Regions from separate parts of the Cupriavidus sp. CER-90 genome, predicted to be linked through region 3. Evidence: predicted binding sites of a transcription regulator. Region 3 holds the regulator's gene; each other region holds the start of a gene.

Evidence for each region. Region 3 encodes LexA, which represses DNA repair genes until DNA is damaged. Its sites were predicted from a motif close to ACTGTATNNNNATACAGT; they were not measured.
Region 1: a site for LexA is predicted at 4,345-4,362, ahead of AC24R4_RS24800 (CppA family protein). Genes of this name have one in related genera too.
Region 2: a site for LexA is predicted at 4,642-4,659, ahead of imuA (translesion DNA synthesis-associated protein ImuA). Genes of this name have one in related genera too.

The regions. Positions count from the first base shown of each region.
Region 1 covers NZ_JBYGYM010000002.1:3,110,657-3,117,247, reverse strand. Annotated here, with positions in the region: gene AC24R4_RS24820 (porin) at 1-604, shown strand, start outside; gene hglS (2-oxoadipate dioxygenase/decarboxylase HglS) at 903-2,267, opposite strand; gene AC24R4_RS24810 (LysR substrate-binding domain-containing protein) at 2,401-3,312, opposite strand; gene AC24R4_RS24805 (RNA polymerase sigma-70 factor) at 3,359-4,249, opposite strand; gene AC24R4_RS24800 (CppA family protein) at 4,435-4,761, shown strand; gene AC24R4_RS24795 (thiamine pyrophosphate-binding protein) at 4,878-6,554, opposite strand.
Region 2 covers NZ_JBYGYM010000001.1:2,159,873-2,166,463, reverse strand. Annotated here, with positions in the region: gene AC24R4_RS09600 (error-prone DNA polymerase) at 1-2,181, opposite strand, end outside; gene AC24R4_RS09595 (Y-family DNA polymerase) at 2,200-3,771, opposite strand; gene imuA (translesion DNA synthesis-associated protein ImuA) at 3,704-4,588, opposite strand; gene AC24R4_RS09585 (hypothetical protein) at 4,812-5,135, shown strand; gene AC24R4_RS09580 (DUF1579 domain-containing protein) at 5,188-5,685, opposite strand; gene AC24R4_RS09575 (DUF2880 domain-containing protein) at 5,899-6,264, opposite strand; gene AC24R4_RS09570 (efflux RND transporter permease subunit) at 6,361-6,591, opposite strand, start outside.
Region 3 covers NZ_JBYGYM010000002.1:2,856,131-2,862,721, reverse strand. Annotated here, with positions in the region: gene rplI (50S ribosomal protein L9) at 1-151, opposite strand, end outside; gene rpsR (30S ribosomal protein S18) at 182-460, opposite strand; gene priB (primosomal replication protein N) at 464-763, opposite strand; gene rpsF (30S ribosomal protein S6) at 784-1,158, opposite strand; gene AC24R4_RS23695 (asparaginase) at 1,274-2,284, opposite strand; gene lexA (transcriptional repressor LexA) at 2,519-3,175, shown strand; gene AC24R4_RS23685 (hypothetical protein) at 3,329-3,502, shown strand; tRNA gene AC24R4_RS23680 (tRNA-His) at 3,758-3,833, opposite strand; gene AC24R4_RS23675 (hypothetical protein) at 3,959-4,219, opposite strand; gene dusA (tRNA dihydrouridine(20/20a) synthase DusA) at 5,042-6,046, opposite strand; gene AC24R4_RS23665 (NADPH-dependent FMN reductase) at 6,448-6,591, opposite strand, start outside.

The sequences.
Region 1 (6,591 bases), 250 kb from region 3:
GTTCTACTACGGCCTGTTCTACAGCACCGGCTACGACAGCAGCGCCGGCGGCGAAGTGCCGGGCGACTACAAGGCCGGCCGCAACTGGTCGGTGGCCGGCGGCTACGATGCCGGTCCGGTGTCGGCACGCGTGGTGTATGACGAAGTGCGTGGCAGCACCGTCGCCACCGACGACAACCGCGAGCGCCGCGCCACCATCGGCGCCAGCTACAACTTTGGCCGTGGCCGCGCGTTTGCCGGCTATCGCTGGTACTACGGCGACTTCGCCAGCAGTTCGCTGCGCACCAACCTGTACTGGGTCGGCGCCACCTACCAGGTGACCCCGGCCATCGCCCTGACCGGCGCCGCCTACTACACCGACGTGCGCAACAGCAACGGCGATCCGTACAGCTTCGTGCTGTCGGGTACCTATGCGCTGTCCAAGCGCACCGACCTCTACGCGATCACCGCCTACGCGCAGAACCGCAACGGTTCGTCGATGGGCCTGTCGGGCTTTGGCCCGTCGCTGAACGGCAGCGCCACCACGCTGACCGCCACCAGCGAGCAGGTGCGTGCCGGCCAGAGCCAGTTCGGCGCCATCATCGGCGTGCGCCACCGCTTCTGATCCACGTCCGATCCACGTCCGATCCACGATCGAGCTTCATCGGATCGTAAAGCGTCCAGACTCCACGGCGAAGACTTTCCCTTCGTCTTTCTATGGGCCCGCACAGGCAGCTGCCTGGCGGGCCTCTTTCTTTTGTGGCGGCTGGCGGTCTGGTTTGCTCCCCTCTCCCGCAGGCGGGAGAGGGGTCGGGGGAGAGGGCATTGAGGTTCAAATTGCGACGGCTCGTAGATCGAACTGCCCGCCCTCTCCCCCAGCCCCTCTCCCATTTCATGGGAGAGGGGAGCCAACCGAGGGTGCATTAAACGCGTGCGGCCAACCCCAGCGTCTTCAGCGCCGCGTCCAGCGACGCCTGTTGCTCGGCGGCGTACAGCGCCAGTTCATCGCTGACCGTCGCGCCCAGCGCCTGCTCGAAGGCCGCGCGGTTGGGCGATGCCTGCAGGTCGTCGCGGTTCTCATCGCCCAGGTTCGACTGGAAAATGCCGGCGGCGCTGACCGGCAGGAAGTCTTCGTAGGTGATCGGCTCGGCCACCAGCGCGCCGGCGGCAATCAGTGCTTCCACATCGTCGCCATCGGCCGCCGCATTGCCCACCGCATAGCGGTAATAGGCCAGGCCCTGCTGGCGCAGCGACGCGTGGTCGTCCGGGAACGCCTGGAAGATGTCGCCCAGCGTCTTGCGATAGGCGTCGGCATTCGAACCGTCGCCAGACGGGGTGATGACCTTGCGCACTTCGTTCAGCAGTTCGTCGTAGAGCTTGCGGCCCTTGGCGGTCAGCGCCACGCCGCGTTGCTCGATCTCGCCAAAGCGCGCCGTATGGGTGCCGGCTTCGCCGCCATCGCGGAAGGTGACCGGCTCGCTCAGGGCCAGGAAACTGGTCTGGCGCAGCAGGATCGGGCAGCGGCGCGTCGGCGGGCCTTCCACCACGGCCTTCGGGCTGATGCCGCGTGCCGGCATCTGCGTCTGGACGATATCGATGTCCAGCGTGCGCGGCGTCAGGTGGTTGATATGCGGGCCGGGGAAGCACACGATGTCCGCGATCAGCGGATGGGTCTTGCGCAGCTTCCAGTACAGGTCGGCTTCGACGGTGGACTTGCCGTGCCAGCGGAATGTCTCCAGCGCCTCGGCCACGAAACGGGCGGCGTCGTCGGCAGCCAGGCCGCCCTGCTGCTCGGCGCGCTCGATCAGTGCCAGGCAGCCCGGCGTGAAAATCGACCGCGTGGCCAGCACTGCCGCGGCGGCGTCGCGCAGCGCGGCGTCCTGGATCAGGTCCAGACGCAGTAGCGACGTAAATACGCGGAACGGGTTCTCGGCCAGGCCGGCGGTGTCCTTCGGCCGGAACGCCGTGGAGTGGACCGGCACGCCGGCCACGGACAGATCGTAGTAACCCACCGGGAACATGCCCATCACGGCGAACAGGCGACGGATCGTGGCCAATTCCTCAGGGGTACCCACGCGGATGGCACCGTGGCGTTCCACCTCGATGCGCGATGCCTGGCCGGCCGCACCGGCGGCCACGGCACCCACGCTGGCCAGCACTTCGGCATTGACATCGGCGACCAGCGCCATCAGCGTGCCGTACTGCGGCACCTCGGCACGGTACATATCGGACATGGCGCGCGAGAACTGGGCGCGGATCTGGCTGGGGGACGTGAAAGCGGCAGACATGTGGTTCCGGGGACGACGAGATGACAAAAAGAGCCGCCAAGTGTGGTCGCGCGGCTTTCGGGCGGCAAGCGATATTTCCGCGCAACTTGATGCGCTTTACGCATTAACTTGATGCCCAGCCGGTGATCGGTCTTCAGGCGACCTCGCACTGGCGCAGCAGCCAGTCGGCAAACAGCGCCGCCTTGTCCCGATCCGTGCCGTCGCCGGGTTTGGCCTGCCGGTAGGTCAGGAAATAGGCGCCATGCCGGCCGGACGCCGGCGCCCCGGAGAACGGCAGCGCCGCCAGCTGGCCGCTTTCGATCTCCGTGCGCACCATCATTTCTGGCAAAACGGCGATGCCCAGCCCGCAGATCGCAGCGCCCGTGACCATCGTGAACAGGTCGTAGCGCGGCCCCAGGCGCGCGCGGCGCCGGATCGCCTCGTCGTCGCCGCCGAACCAGTCGGGCCACGCATCGGGGCGGCTGGCCAGATGCAGCAGCGGCAGGTTCAGCAGGTCTTCGCGTTGGCGCAGGGCCGCGCCCTGCAGCAGTTGCGGGCTGCACACCGGGATCGACGGCCCCTCTTCCAGCAGCGTGGCCGACGGATGCCCGTCCCAGGCGTCGTTGCCAAAATAGATGGCCGCATCGAACAGCGAATCGGCAAAGTGGAACGGATCGGGCCGCGCGTGGATATTGACGACGATCCGTGGATGCTCGGCCCGGAAGCCGGCCAGGCGCGGAATCAGCCATTGCGTGGCGAAAGTGGGCACGACGGCGAGTTCCAGCACCTCCATGCCGCCAGCGCGCGACGCCAGATCCTTGGTGGCGCGCTCGATGGCCTTCAGTTCGGCGCGGATGTCGCGCACATAGCGGTCGCCGTCGGCCGTCAGCACCACGCGCTGGCGCACCCGTTCGAAGAAACGCACGCCTAGCCGTTCCTCCATGGCCTGGATTTGCCGGGAAATCGCGCTTTCGGTGACGTTCAGTTCGGCCGCGGCGCGCGTGAAGCTGCCAAGTCGGGCAGCGCACTCAAGCATCTGGAGTGCGATCAGGCTGGGCAGGCGCATGGTTCAGGGGGCTGGCGATGAGGAAAAAACAAGGCGGATACGGCATTCAGGGGCGCGCGATGGCTGACAGGATGCGCTTCAGCTTGTCGGGGTTGCGTTGCGCGTGGATGCTGACAATGCGCTCGCCATCGGTCTCGATGCTCTGGGCCGATTCGAGCTGGCCATCGACAAAGCGCAGCAGCGCCCACTGGCCGTTGAGCACCACCATTTGCACATGCACCGCCAGGCCCCGCCGCTGCGCCGCGAAGAGGACCTGCGCGATCTTGCCGCCGCCGACCAGCGGCTTCGGAAAGCTCGACACCTTGCCGCCACCGTCGCCAATCAGCGTGGCTTCGTCGGCCAGCAGGTCCCGGATCGCGTCGAACGTGCCCTGCTCCAGCGCCTGGGCAAAGCGCCGCACCAGGTTCAGGTGCGCGTCCTTGCGTACCGGTGGTTGCGGCCGGGCATCGCGCAACTGGGTCTTGGCGCGGCTCACCAGCTGGCGGCAGGCCGCCTCGCTCTTGCCGATGACCTCTGCCACCTGGCTGTAGTCGGCGTCGAACACTTCACGCAGCAGAAAGGCCGCGCGCGCTTCGGGCGTCAGGCGTTCCAGCAGGAACAGGAACGCCACCGACACGTCGTCGGCACGCTCGTAGAGGGCCTCGGGCGTATCGGCGCCTTCGGATATCAGCGGCTCAGGCAGCCAGATACCGGCGTAGTGCTCGCGCTGCAGCTTGGCCGCGCGCAGATGATCGATGGACAGCCGCGTGGTCACCGATACCAGCCACGCCTCGGGGTTGTCGATGGCGTCGCGATCGGTGCCGTGCCAGCGCAGCCAGGCGTCCTGCACCACATCCTCGGCCTCGGCCACGGCACCCAGCATGCGGTACGCGATGCCCTGCAGGCGCGGGCGAAGCTGGTCAAAGGTCTGGCTGGGATCGGGGGCAGGTGCGGCCATGGCACAAGTGTCCTTGCGGTGGGCTGCCATTGTGGCATTGGCGCCCTCTCGCCGTCTCGCGTTGTGTCTGACTGCGCCCTTGAAATTTCCGAACTACTGTATATATTTACAGTGTACTGTATGGATAGACAGTACCAGACGTCGTGAGATGGATTAAACAGTGTCGGAACCTTCGGAGCCCTGAAATGGAACACCTGATCCGTGTGCAGAATGAATATGACCGCCAGGTACTGGTCTGGCTGCGTGGACGGATTGGCGACGCCGCCTTGGTGTCGGCCGCGCGCCGCACCGCCGCGGACGGGAAAAAGCCTTATCTCTCAACGATTTGCCGCCTGCTGAACATCCGGCCGCCGTCGCGCCGCAGCTTTGCCGATGAGGCCCGCAAGACCCACCGGGCGGTGGGTGAACGTTATCTGGCGCAGATCCGCCAGATTCTGGCCAAGCCTGCTGCCCCGCATGCACAACGCGAAACGGCCGGGCATGAGGCCCGGCCGCAGGGTTCCCTCTTCTAGGCGCCCTTCAGACGCCGCCGAGGTTTAGTCCGAATTATTGAAATCCTATAATTCGGACTAAACCGCTGGCAGAGCCGCTTTTCGATCACTTTTTCCGGACCGTTTCAGCGCCCTGCTCATTGCGGCAGATCGGTCACGCGCATCGCCGGCGTGATCTGCAGCGGATCGGTCACCAGTTCCAGCACGGCCGGCTTGCCGGCCCGCTGCGCCCGTTCGAAGGCGGCGGCGAAGTCCTCGGTCCGCTCGACGCGTTCGGCCCAGGCGCCGCAAGCCTTCGCCATCTGCACAAAATCGGGATTGACGATGCGCGTGCCGCTCTGGCGGCCCGGATAGCGGCGCTCCTGGTGCATCCGGATCGTGCCGTACATGCGGTTGTTCACCACGATCACGATCAGGTTCACGCCGTGGGCGGCGGCCGTGGCGATTTCCTGCGGATACATCAGATAGCAGCCGTCGCCGGCAAAGCACACCACGGTTTTTTCCGGAAAGCGCAGCTTGGCGGCAATGGCAGCCGGCAGGCCGTAGCCCATCGCGCCGCACGTCGGGGCCAGTTGGGTGCGCGGACGCTTGTAGGCATAGAAGCGGTGCAGCCAGACCGTGTAGTTGCCAGCGCCGTTGGACAGCATGGCGTCCTCGGGCAGCACCCGGTTCAGGTGCGCCATGGCGGCGCCCATGTCCACGCCGGTCAGTTCGGCGTGAGGTTTTGGCGGCGTGACAAAGGCTTCATGGTCGGCGCGGGCGCCGGCGGTCCAGTCCTTCCAGGCCACCGAAGCGGGCGCGGCCAGCGATGCCAGCATGGCGGCGCCCGGCTCGACGCCGGCGTGGATCGGCAGCGTGGCCTGGTAGACGCGGCCCAGCTCGAAGCTGTCGGCATGGATATGCACGAGCTTCTGCTTGGGCTGCGGGACTTCCAGCAGCGAATAGCTATCGGTGGCGATATCGCCAAGCCGCGTGCCGAAGGCCACGATCAGATCGGCCGTCTTCACGCGTTCGGCCAGCTTGGGGCTGACGCCCAGGCTCAGGTGGCCCACGTAGTGCGGGTCGCGGTTGTCGATCACGTCCTGGCGGCGGAAGGCGCAGGCCACGGGCAGATCCCAGGCGTTGACGAACGCGGCAAAATCGCGCACGGTCTGGCCGGTCCAGTTGGCGCCGCCGGCAATCACCAGCGGACGCTGGGCAGCGGCCAGCGCGGCCGCCAGCGCCTGGGCGTCCTCGGGGCGCGGTGCGGCGGCCACGGCGCGGTACGGCGCGGCGTCGGCCACTTCCACCCGACCATCGAGCACGTCCTCGGGCAGCGCCAGCACCACCGGGCCCGGGCGGCCCGACGTGGCCACCTGGAACGCGCGCGCCACCATCTCCGGGATGCGTGCCGGATCGTCGATCTCGGCCGCCCACTTGCACATCGACCCGAACACGGCCGCGTAGTCCACCTCCTGGAATGCCTCGCGCCCCTTGTGCTCGCGGGCGATCTGGCCGACGAACAGGATCATCGGCGTGGAGTCCTGCTGCGCGATATGCACGCCGATGCTGCCATGCGTGGCACCGGGGCCGCGCGTCACGAAGCAGATGCCGGGACGGCCCGTCAGCTTGCCGTCCGCCTCGGCCATGTTGGCCGCGGCGCCTTCGTGCTTGCAGACCACAAGGTCGATGGCCGGCTGGTCGTGCAGCGCGTCCAGCACGTCGAGAAAGCTCTCGCCCGGCACGCAGAAAATGCGTTCGGTGCCATGGAGCCGCAGTTGGTCTACAAGGACGCGGCCGCCGGTGCGGGCCGTCTGGGTAGCGTTGGAGGTCATGTCGGATGGGGTCGCGTTATCGACGTGAAAATCGGCG
Region 2 (6,591 bases), on a different contig from region 3:
GCGCCGCTTCAGGTAGGGATGCACCATGCCGCCCTGGATCGGCCCCGGCCGCACGATCGCCACTTCCACCACCAGGTCGTAGTACTGGCGCGGCTGCAGGCGCGGCAGCATCGACTGCTGCGCGCGCGATTCGATCTGGAACACGCCAATGGTGTCGGCCTTGCAGATCATCGCGTAGGTGGCATCGTCGGTCTCGGGCAGGTCTTCCATGCGCGTGGGCAGACCCGCGCGATCGGGCTCGGGATTCGGGATCATCGCCAGCGCACGCCGGATGGCGGTCAGCATGCCCAGCGCCAGCACATCCACCTTGAGCAGGCCCAGCGATTCCAGATCGTCCTTGTCCCACTGGATCACGCTGCGATCCTTCATGGCGGCGTTCTCGATCGGCACCAGCCGCGACAGCTTGTGCCGGGCGATCACAAAGCCGCCCACGTGCTGCGACAGGTGGCGCGGGAAGCCGCGCAACTGCTCGGTCAGGCTGGCCCATTGCCGCACGGCCGGCGAATCGGGGTCCAGCCCGTAGCGGGATATCCGCTCGATGAATTCGGTGCCGCCGTCCCACCACGCCTGGCCCTTGACCACCTGCTCCACCACGCTCGGGTCGATGCCGAGCGCGCGCCCCACGTCGCGCAACGCGCTGCGCGACCGATAGGTGATCAGCGACGCCGCCAGCGCGGCACGGTGGCGGCCGTACTTGTCGTAGATGTACTGGATGACTTCCTCGCGCCGCTGGTGCTCGAAGTCGACGTCGATATCGGGCGGCTCGTCGCGCTCGCGCGACAGGAAGCGCCCGAACAGCAGGTTGGCCTGCTCGGGGCTGACCTCGGTGATATGCAGGCAGTAGCAGACCAGTGAATTGGCCGCCGAGCCGCGTCCCTGGCACAGGATGCCCAGCTTGCGCGCATGGCTGACGATGTCGTAGACGGTCAGGAAGAATGGCTCGTAGCGCTTCTCTTCGATCAGTTCCAGCTCGCCTTCGAGCTGCTTTTCCCATTCGGGCTCCATGCCGTGCGGGAATCGTTCGTCGATGCCCTTACTGACCGCCTGCCGCAGATAGCCGATCGGCGTCAGCCCGTCGGGCACCAGTTCCTCGGGATATTCGTAGCGCAATGTGTCGAGCGAAAACCGGCACTGGTCGGCGATCTGCAGCGTGCGCGCCAGCGCCTCGCGCGGATAGAGCCGCGACAGCACCTGCCGCATGCGCAGGTGGGCTTCGGCATTGGGCGCCAGTGCCATGCCGCAGGCCGGCAGCGGCTGGCCCAACCGGATGGCGGTCAGCACATCGGACAGCGGCTTGCGCGACCGCACATGCATGTTGACCGCCCCGGTGGCCACCAGCGGCACGCCGGTATCGCGCGACACCTGCTGCAGGCGTTCGCGGTGCAACGCTTCGGCATGGCCCTGCAGCAGTTCCAGCGCGATCGATACGCGGTCGCCGAACACGTCGCGGCACCATCGCGCCTGTGCGCGCAACACCTCGGCATCGGCGCAGTAGTCGGGCAGCAGGATCGCCAGGCAATCGGGCATGCCGCGCAGGTGATGCACGTCGGGCTGTGGATCGGCGATATCGGACGGATACAGCACGTAGCTGCCCTTGTCGGCGCGCCGGCGCCCGAGCGTGATGAACTCGCTGAGATTGCCAAAGCCCTCGCGGTTCTGCGCCAGCAGCACCAGGCGGGGCGGCGGCATGGTGTCGCCCGGTGCCGCCGTCAGCGTGAAGCGGCTGCCGATGATCAGGTTGAACGCGTCGGCCGCGGCGGCCAGCGTTTCAAGCATCGCGTGCCGGCGTGCCGCGGCATCGGGGTCTTCGCCGAAGTCGACCGGCGTCCCTTCCTCCTCGCCACCCTCGCCGCCCTCCTCGTCGTCTTCCTCGACGAAGGCCACGATGTCCTCCACATCGTCCACGTCGCCCGCCCCCTGCCCCGCCGCCAGGCGCCGCGCGCTGCGGGCCACGGCTTCCCACATGTCCTCGCGCAAGACCTTGATGGCGTGGTGCGCGCGGGCGGTGCCGGCCACCGAACACTCGTCGGTCAGCGCCAGGCCGCTGTAGCCCAGCTGGAACGCGCGGGAAATCAGTTCCTGCGGATGCGACGCGCCAGTCAGGAACGTGAAGTTGGAAATGCAGTGCAGCTCGACATAGTCGGGCAACGACGGCAACAGGGAAGACAATCCGGGCAACATCGCCAAGCTCCGGGGCACTCAGGCAAACAGGCCGTGCAGGAACCAGCGGTATTCGCCGCCGTCTTCCTGCCCGTCGCGCATGGGGCGGCCGGGGCGTTCGCGATAGACCCAGCAGCGCAGCCCGTCGGCGCGTTCGGCAATGAAATAGTCGCGCGTGGCCAGGCCGCCATCCCACCAGCCGGCCTCGATGCGCTCGGGGCGCGTCAGCATGACCAATGGCCCCTGGTACACGGGACGGTGCTTTTCCACACGCAGCGGCTGCGGCGCTTCCAGCAGCCAGAGCGGCCGCTCCGGCGGCAAGGCGCCCGTGGCCGGTGCGCGCGCGGGCGTCTCGCCCACCGGGCACCACTGGTTGGCGCGCTCGGGACGATGGTCGGCCAGCGGCTGTGGCTGCAGCACGTTGTCGCGGCCCAGCCGGGCGACCAGCGTATCGATCAGCCGGCCCAGCTCGGCCGGTTCGGCGCCGGGCTCCGGAAACAGCGAATCGCTCTGCGGCACGCAGGTTTCCATCGTCTCCACGCGCAGCCCCAGGCCGCCTACCGGCGCATGAAAACGCACCTTGTCGAGCTTCTCGCGCAGCAGCTTCGACAGATGCACGGGGTCGCGGCTCGGCTGCGCCAGCGCCAGCGGCACCGGCGTGCTGTCGGTGTCCTCGCCCAGCCGGTAGCGTTCGTGTTCCAGCACCAGCACGCAACGCGTCACGCCGGCCTGCTGCGCCGCCAACCAGCCCGACAGCGCCAGCAGCAGCCGCTGCGCCCCGGCCAGCACGCCTTCGGCCGATTCGATGCGGCCCGGCAGCTCCATGCGTTGTGCAAACGCGGGCGGCGCTTCGAACCATGCAAAGCCCGACGGAACCTTGCCATAGGCCTGGTCCAGCCGCGCCAGCAGTTCGGTGCCGATACGGCGCGACAAACCCGCGCGCGGCAGCTGCCGCACCTGCCCAAGCGTATGGCAGCCAACGCCTTCGAGCCAGTCCGGATCGGTGTACGCCTGCAGGCAGGTCACGGGCAGGCGGTCCAGCAGGCGCATCATGCGCGGCGCCTGCACCGCGCGCCGGGCCGGCCGGACGATGCCGCGCGGCGTCTTGCGCAGCGGCTGGCGCGCCAGCCATGCCGCGCCCTGCGCCGTGGTGCCGCTGCCAACCTGCACGAACGTGCCCAGTTGCCGCACGCGGGTGCGGATCGCCCGGCACAGCGCGCGATGCCCGCCGAACAGCCGCAGGCTGGCCGTGACGTCGAGCATCACCGTGGCCGATTCGGGTTCCGGGTCGATCGTCACGGCCGGCGTGAAATGCAACAGCGTCAGCGCCACGGATGTCACCAGACCGGTCTCGGCGGCCGGATCGCGTTCAAGCTGCACCACATCGGCCGACAACGCCTGCACGCCGCCGCGCCGCATGCCGTAGCACACGCCCAGCGCCGCGGCCGGGCCATTGGCCAGCACCACGCGCTCGTGCGCCATCACGGCCACCGGCAGTTGCTGCAGCGTACCGTTGCCATGCGCGGCGGGGGTGTCGGCGGGCTCAGGCCAGCTCGGCTGCAGCGCGTCCAGCGGCAGGCGCGGCAGATGCACCGCGATCCAGTACGTCATGGGCAATCGGATCGAGACCCGCCGCGACGGCGGGCGTGGGAACGGCAGGCATGCCCGTGCGCCGGGGCACATGGGCCATGCCTTCGAGTGGCAACAGCAACGGCGTATCGCGCACCGGGCCGCGCCGCTTGTGGAAGGTGATCGACATCAGGTTGCCGGGCTGCGGCGACAGCGCCAGCCGCAGCACCGCCGGCGACGAATCGTGCAGCACCCGCATGGGCCGCAACACCCACACCACGGTATCGCCGGCCTGCGCCAGCACCTGCAGGCGCCGCAGCGCCTCGGGGCGCGCGCCGGCCAGCCACACCAGCACCGCGCCGAACGCCTGGCTGCGCAGCATCTGCTCGGCCGCCCAGAGCATGTCCGTGCGCTGCGAGGCCATCGTGGCGGCCACCGGCGGCCGCACCCAGTAGAGCTGCCGTGCGGGCAGGCGGTCATCGTCCAATCCGCCCGCCAGTCCGCCAGCATTCGGCAGGTAAGGCGGATTGACCAGCGCGATGCGCCGCCCGCCGGCCGCCAGCATGCGCAGCGCCGGCATCAGCAGGCGCAATTCGCCCGCGCCATCCTGCGTCAGCAGCAGTTCCGTCACCGCACCGGCCGGCCAGCCGCCGCCCGGCAACTCGGCGGTCAGCGCGTCATAGCCGGTCGGACAGACGGGCAGCCGGCCGGCACGGCCCAGCTGGCCCGCGCGCCACAGGCCGGGATACCGCTGTTCGAGTTCGCGCACCGATTCGCGGGGCGGCTCGGCCAGCGGGGAGGATGGGGGCGCATGGTCCTCCGCCAGAAGCGAAGGCTGCCCATGCGGGACGGGGGTCATGATCGGGTGGTCGGCCCACGCGCAGTCGGCGCGGACATAGGAATTCGTCGAATACTGTATGTTTATACAGTATCGGGGCCGGCGCAAGGGGTACGCTATTCAAGTGCCTGAATCGACGCTTGCGAAGTGATTTTTGCGTCCTTGCCACACTTCCGGGCGGACGATTGCAAACAAGTGTCAAGTGTCATTGTGAAGTGTCAGGCAGTGCGGAAAAATGCGCGGCATGAAAAGGAATACGCGCGAATGCGTGCATCTGCTGATCGAAGGTTTGCAGCGTCAGGGCCCGGTGCGCCGTGACGGGCTGGCCGACGCCTGCGGCCTGTCCGCCGAGGAGACCACGCGCGCCCTGAAAGCCGCGCGGCAGATGAGCGTGATCGACCATGTGCCCTACGGCCCCGGCACGCCGCCCGCTGCCGTCTTCTATCAGCTGACCGGACGCCAGTTGCCGCCGGCACGCAAGAGCACGCGAACTCCGCCAGCCCCCGACGACCGCTTCCAGCCGCTGCTGGAGGCCTGGTGGAACAGCAACGAGCTGGACCGGGCCTGATGCAGGCCGGCCGCCGGAGGACCGGCGGCGGCGCCACGACGGGGTGCACCGGCTACCTGTCCCGCCGGTAGCGGGCCTGCATGATCTGGATCCACTCGCCGTTGTCGGTCTGCATGAATGACGTCAGCGTGCGGTTGTCGTCGTCCTGAAACGCCATCACATCGCGATACTTCGCCATCTTGCCCGGCACCACGGTGCCATCCGGGCCGAACGCCGGACCATCGGCGCGCAGGGTCAGCGTGTTGCCGTCGGCTTCCAGGTCGCCCTCGTAGACCCACATGTGGGTCATCATCGAACCGATGAAGGTACCCACGAAGTGCTGGCGGGCGGGGTCGTAGCCCAGCGTCATGACCGTTACGGCCGGCCCGCAGCCGGGGAATTCGCCTTCGGAGCGGGTCTGCACCCAGCTGTCGCCAACCTTGCTGACCTGCTCGGGAATCTTCCACTTCTCGGCCGGGCCTTCGGGGCCCATCTGGGCTTCGCCTTCGGCTGTCCAGTTGCCAACCAGCCGGTGTAGCCAGCGGTGTTCCTTGGTGATTTCGACTTGCATGCTTAAGTCTCCGGTGGATGAGTTCGGATCGATCTCGCCGTCTTGTGTACAGCGTACACAAATCCTAGGAGATGATCGGAACGATGTCCACATCGGTGTGGCAGCATGACAAAAACTTAATCTTGAGGCGCTCGCATCACTTGGGATGATGGAGGGCGCTTGAGACGGAGTTCAGCTTCGCCCGAAACGGGCTGACCGCCCGCTGCCAGCCGATTACTGCGGCAGGCGAACCTTCGGCACGATGAACTGGTTGCCCGGTGCGCGCATCACGTCGCACTGGGCTTCGCCCTTGCGCGCCTCGCCGGCCTGGTTCACGAATTCGATGCTGCCCACCACGCTGTAGACATCCTCCGCCACGCGGCGCGAGGTGCCTTGCACCCAGCGGAACTTGTCGGGGTTCGGCAGCCTGGCCTTGACGGCCTCCATGCAGGCCACTGGCGCCTCGGGCGCTTCCGGCCTGCCGCCACGCTGACCCATTTCGATATTGACCGGTGCATCGGCGGCGGCTGCCACCATCGGCAGTCCGATGGCCACGCAAGCCAGGGCCCGCACGAGATTGCGGCGCAGGTGTGTTGTCACAGGTGTGTACTCCAGAACGAAAACGGCCGGCACGCGCGCTGCATGCCGGCCGGTTGCCATTGTACTGCGGCGAAAATCCCTTACGGGCTCACGCCATTACACGGACATGTCGCGCGATTCGGGCTTGCGGTCGTCGAACCAGCGATACAGCGTGGGCACCATCACCAGCGTCAGCAATGTCGACGTAATCAGCCCGCCGATCACCACCACGGCCAGCGGCCGCTGCACCTCCGAGCCCGGGCCGTCCGAGAACAGGAACGGCACCAGGCCCAGCATGGCGATGGTGGCGGTCATCATCACCGGCCGGAATCGCTGGGTGGCGCCGCG
Region 3 (6,591 bases):
GCTTCACTTCGAATTCGGCGATGGCGGTTTGCGTAGCACGGCGAGCGCGCTTGGTCGGGATCAGGAAGTTACGTGCGTAACCGTCCTTCACGCGAACGATGTCGCCCAGGTTGCCCAGGTTGATGACTTTTTCCAGCAGAATGACTTGCATCGTGTATTTCTCCTTGCGGTCCCGGGACTATCAGTTCTTGTGCAGGTCGGTGTACGGCATCAGCGCCAGGAAGCGGGCGCGCTTGATGGCCGTATCCAGCTGACGCTGATAGTGCGCCTTGGTACCGGTCAGACGAGCCGGCGTGATCTTGCCGTTGTCGCCGATGAAGTCCTTCAGCGTGTCCAGATCCTTGTAGTCGATCTGTTCGACGCCAGCCACGGTGAAGCGGCAGAAGCGCTTGCGCTTGAACAGCGGGTTCTGTTGCTGGAAGCGCTTCTTGTTCTTGTTGTCACGTTTGACGAATGCCATGATTCAATCCTTTTCGAATGCTTTACATCGAGTGATGTGAAAGACCAGTGTCTTGCTGTTGCGGTGCTTGCGGGCCAGAAAGCCTTCGCAGTCGAGCAGCGTGCCGAGCGGCATGCGCTCGAGCCGCTGGCCAATCGGGCCGATGCCCATGGCCACCACTGCAAATTCCACCTGCCGGGGCGTTTCCGCCTCCATCACCTCGCCGGCATGCTGCAGGATGCAGTTGACGACAGGGATGCCGGCCGGCGTATAGCGCAGCGTATCTCGCTCGGCGAGCGTGGCGGTCAGCCGAAGCTGGTTCACCGCGACACAGCAGTCCGCACTCAGGCGGCCTGGCCTTCCGTGGTCGTTTGCGCGGCCTTGCGGGCTTCTTCGCGCTGCACTTCCTTCATCATCGGCGACGGCGCGGTTTCAGCCTTCTTGGTCTGGACGATCAGGTGACGCAGCACGGCGTCATTGAACTTGAACGCGTGCTCGAGTTCAGCCAGCGTGTCCTTGCCGCATTCGATGTTCAGGCAAACGTAGTGAGCCTTGGCCAGCTTCTGGATCATGTAGGCCATCTGACGACGACCCCAGTCTTCCACGCGATGGATCTGGCCATTTTGCGACGTGACGAGCTGCTTGTAACGCTCGATCATCGCCGGCACTTGTTCGCTTTGGTCCGGATGGACGATAAATACGATTTCGTAATGACGCATTGACGCTCCTTTTGGGATGAGCCACCCGGGCGTCACGTCCGGTGCGGCAAGGTTGAATAGCCCGCGAGTATAGCCCGGAGACCCGGGAATCCGCAAGGCACGCGGCGCAGGTGGCTCAGCAGGCGGCAAAAAGCGACTGCAGACGCCCGGCATCGACGCCGAGCGCGGGGTCGGCTGCCAGCGCCACCAGCAGCAGCACGCGCGCCTTGTAAGGATTGAGGTCGGCCGCCGAGGCAAACAGGCCAGCCCCCGCCGCCGGGCGCGCCGGAATCGACACATGGCCGGCGCCAGTACGTGAACTGCGCACCACTGCCACGCCGGCCGCCGCCGCGTCGGCCAGCGCCGCCAGCAGGGTTTCGTGGACCGAGCCATTGCCGGTGGCGGCCACGACCAGCCCCTTCACACCGGCCGACACCAGTGCATCGACGGCCACCCTGCCCGGCTGGGCATGGCTGACCACGATTTCCACCATCGGCCAGGCCGACGGCACCGGCAAGCACGGCGCCTCCCGCCTGGCCGGCGCACGCGTGAATCGAATATAGGCGTCCTGCACGTAGCCGACCGGACCGGCATTCGGCGAGACAAAGGCATCGACGGCGGACGTATGCGCCTTGGTCACATCGCGCCCGGCGTGGATCTGCTGGTTCAGCACCACCAGCACGCCCAGGCCCCGCGCGCCCGGATGGGCCGCGACACGCACGGCATCGAGCAGGTTCAGCGGGCCGTCCGCCGACAGCGACGTTGCCGGGCGCATCGCCGCAGTGATGACCACCGGCACGGAACACGGCTGCGTCAGGTGCAAGAACATCGCTGTTTCTTCAAGCGTATCGGTGCCGTGCGTGATCACGATGCCGGCCACATCCGGCTGGCCGGACCAGTACGCCACCCGCGCCGCCAGCTGCTGCCAGAGACCGAACGTCATGTCCTTGCTGTCGACCTGCGCGACCTGCTCGGCCTCCACGCGCGCCACATCGGCCAGCGCGGGCACGGCCTGGACCAGTTGCGACACCGGCACGGTAGCCGCCTGGTACTGGGCACTGCTGGCGGGGTCGCCGGACGATCCGGCAATGGTGCCGCCGGTGGCAAGCACGACGACACGGGGCAACGATGAGGAAGACGCTGACATGTAAATAGGCTGGCTGAGGGGTCTGGCCGGGCGGGCGCGGCCCGGGATCTGGCCGACGATTGTAACTGCCGCCCCGCCCCGGCGCCCCCTTGGCAAACCCGCGAAGCCACCGGTGCCGCCGTCGCCCATGTAGAGCCCACTGCGCAAATTGTGCTTGCACTTCACACGATACTGTATAAAATCACAGCATACTGTTTAAACATACAGTGCTTCGGCACGAGAGACCGGCGAACCATGGCGACCCTGACACCCCGGCAGCAGCAGATTTTCGATCTGATCCGCGACACGATCCGCAACACGGGCTTCCCGCCCACGCGCGCAGAGATCGCCGCCGAGTTTGGTTTTTCCTCGCCCAATTCGGCCGAGGAACATCTGCGGGCGCTGGCACGCAAGGGCGTCATCGAACTGACCCCCGGCGCATCGCGCGGCATCCGGCTCAAGGTGGCACGCAGCGATTCGGAACGTTCCGACCAGTTCTCGCTGCCAATGGCAGGCGTGCTGCAGTTGACGCTGCCGCTGGTCGGTCGCGTCGCAGCGGGCAGCCCGATTCTTGCCGCAGAACATATCGACCGTCAGTACCAGGTGGATGCATCGGTCTTCGACGAGCGTCCGGACTACCTGCTGCGCGTGCGCGGCCTGAGCATGCGCGACGCCGGCATTCTGGATGGCGACCTGCTGGCCGTGAAAAAAGCCAGCGAGGCAGCCAACGGCAAGATCGTCGTGGCCCGCCTGGGCGAGGACGTCACGGTCAAGCGCCTCAAGAAACGCGGCGACACGATCGAACTGATCGCAGAAAACCCGGATTTCCAGAACATCGTGCTCCATTCGGGGCGCGACGAGTTCTCCCTTGAAGGTATCGCTGTCGGCCTGATCCGATCATCAGGCTTCTAGCGTGATCGGAGGCGCCTGACAGCGACTCCGGCTCCCGAGACTTAGGCAGCACGGCCGTCTGCCCTGGTCACCCGCTTTGCTTTGCCCATGCCGCCCCGTCCTTGCTGGACGACGGGCGCGGACCACTGCTGTCGCAAATTACGAGGTGTTGCCATGCTGCAATCGAATCCCATCGCTTCCCGCCGCCCGGTCAAGCCGGTCCCGTTCCGGCAAATCAAGGGCGTCCGCGTCTACCAGGGCGCGCAACGTCGCACGATGGTCGGCAACATGGCAGCCATCTGCCGCATGCTGGAACTGGCAGAACCGACCACGAAACTGCTCGACTGAAATCTGGCCGCCTGCCCCGCGGATCAGCGCGCAACTGCATCACTGCGCATTCGCGTCATGCGCAGAACCGGACCTTGTCGAACTCGCCAACGTCCGGTTTTTTTTCGCCCATCGACGGGCTTCGCCTTGGCGTATGCGATCGCAACCGTGATGCCATCAGGCGCCGGTTGCACCAGGCGGAAGGAATGATGGGAAGGGATGCGTGCAAAGCAAAACAGCCACTTGAGTAAGCGGCTGTTTCGTAAGGGAATTCTTTGGGGTGGCTGATGGGACTCGAACCCACGACGACAGGAATCACAATCCTGGACTCTACCAACTGAGCTACAGCCACCGTAGAGATTTTTCGTTGACCGTTGTGTCGATCAGCGAAGAACAAGACTATACAAGCATTCTCTGCTGATGGCTAGTATTCCGCACAAAAAAATTTCGGATTCGCTGGCGGATGGCTTCCGGACTTCATCGGGGGCCCACCCACTTTGCTTCCAGCAGCACGGCTTCCTTGATGGCGGCGATGGTCTCTGCCTCGCTCGGAAAAAGTCCAAGCAAGCGTTTCGACTTGCCATTGAGGACATCGCGCTGCAACGCCTTGCCGGCGTCGATCGATGTGCCTGGGTGCCAGCAATAGCGCGCCGTCCATTTGCCGTCCTGCAGTTGCTCGGCTACCCAGATCACCCGGTAGTCCTCGAAGACTTCACCGAATGGTTCTTCCGCTTCCATTTCATTTCCTCAGGGCTCGCTTCCGTTTCACTGGTTTCGACATCCCCGTCGCACCGCTCGAACCGGCCAGCCCACCTGCTTTTCCCCCACTTGGCGCCGCATCCGTGAAGACACGACTCCCATGCCATGCCGGCTTATGTCGCGGCATTTTTCAGGCGCATCGTAACATGACCTACGCGCCGCTCAACAAGGTATGTCTTAACAATAGCCAGCGCTTGACGTATCGGCCTGCCCCTCAAAAGCGGAGGTCTTGCCCCACCACGGCAGGGTTCTGTCGCAAATAATGCTGTTGGATACTCTTCCCCGAGGGACATTGACCCCCTCGACATTCCCGACAGGCGATCACTCCCGACGAGCATCGCCTGCTTTTTTTTGGTGTTCAGGTACGCCCTGGTTTTATGCGCGATTCGTGCATGGCGTGACCCACGAAAAAAAAGAGCCCGCTCGCAAGCGGACTCTTAAATTAGCGATCTCAATGCCCTGAAGGCACATTCAATGTAGACCCCGAACGCACGGCGCACCATCCGGGCAAACCCACGGTTGCTGTGGTAACAACGAGACGGGGCAGAAAAAAAGCCCGCACACGGCGGGCTCAAAAATCAGTTGAAGAAAGCCCTGTATTCGAGGGCAGGCACAGTGTAAGAACATGCCGCAGGACTGGCGAATTAGGGGAATCCCTTTGCCCACGCGGGTTTCCAGTCACATCAACCGCCGCAAACGCCCTTGGGGCATACATTTGCGGCAACTGCATAGCACGATCGTTCGAAATTAGAGTTTTTCCTCCAGTCCGCCCCGCATACGATCGTCACGTTCGGGGGTCGCTCAGGCCGCCTCCAGCAGGTCTGGACGCAGATGGGAACGCGCTTCTTCGAACAGCGCATCCACGTCGGCCCGGGTGCGGGCAGCGTTCATGCGCCGTGCATCCGACAGCACCCGGCGCCAGCCGCGTCCGCCATAGACTCCGCGATGGAGGCCCAGCATATGCCGGATGGCAGCGCCCATATAGCCGCCCCGCTCCACTAGATTGCCGATATAGGCTTGCATGGCCATTTCGGCGTCCTCGCGCGTCGGAATCGCCGCGTCAACCCCGTAGAAACGGCTGTCCATTTCCGCGAGGATATAAGGATCGTGGTAAGCCTGACGGCCGATCATTACCCCATCCACGTGGCGCAAATGCTCTTCCATTTCGCCATAGGAAACAATCCCGCCGTTAATCAGGATTTCCAGCTGCGGAAATTCTTTCTTCAACTGGTATGCAACTTCGTACCGCAACGGCGGAATTTCTCGATTTTCTTTCGGGCTAAGGCCTTTCAGAATGGCATTACGGGCGTGGACGATAAATGTTTCGCAACCCGCGTCGGCAATAATGCCAACGAAGTCGCGAACAAAGTCATAGTGCTCGATCGTATCGATACCAATGCGATGCTTCACCGTCACGGGCACCGACACCACATCCCGCATCGCTTTGACGCAATCGGCAACCAGCTGGGGCTCCGCCATCAGGCACGCGCCGAACGCCCCGCGCTGCACGCGCTCCGAAGGGCACCCGCAATTGAGGTTGATTTCCTTATAGCCCCACTGCTCACCCAGCTTCGCCGCCTGTGCGAGATCGGCCGGTTCACTACCGCCCAGCTGCAGTGCCACAGGCTGCTCGGCCGCGTCGAAATCCAGGTGCCGCGTCACATCGCCATGCAGTAGCGCGCCCGTGGTGACCATCTCGGTATAAAGCCAGGTGTGCTGGCTCAGCGCGCGATGGAACGTGCGGCAGTGGCGGTCAGTCCAGTCCATCATCGGGGCAACCGAGATGCGGCGCGGATTTGCAGTCATGGGTATGGCGTCGAGGGAGCGTCCGGGTACGGTTCTAGGTCCGCGGACTGAGGAAGACCCGCAAGTATACGCGAGATGACGTTCCTGAGCAGCGCCCCGGATGGCTCGCATCGGGTGCGCGGCATGCGGCCAGTAAAAACGGCGCCCGGAGGCGCCGTTTCTCATGTTGGGCGGGCTGCACTCAGTGCATGAACAGCCAGATCAGGATCAGGACGAAGGCCGGGACGCCGAGCAGCCAGGCGAGAATGTAGGGCATGGTGTTTCCTCCTTGTCTATGTGTTTGAACATGGCTCCACTATAGAAAGCAGGGGTCACTGCCGGTGTCGGGTCTCCCCCGCTTCGCCTTGTAGGACGGGGCTTACCGACGTTTGAATCGGGCTGGCGCGATCGGCGGCCGCCTGTCAGCGTGCGGCGGCGTTGCGGTCGATCCAGGCCGCGAAGGTCGTCAGGTACTTGCTCAGGAAGCCCCGGGTCGAGTCGTTGCTGATGCCGCCCTGCGCGTCGAACAGCTTGTCCACCCCGCTGATATAGGCTTCCGGCTGTTG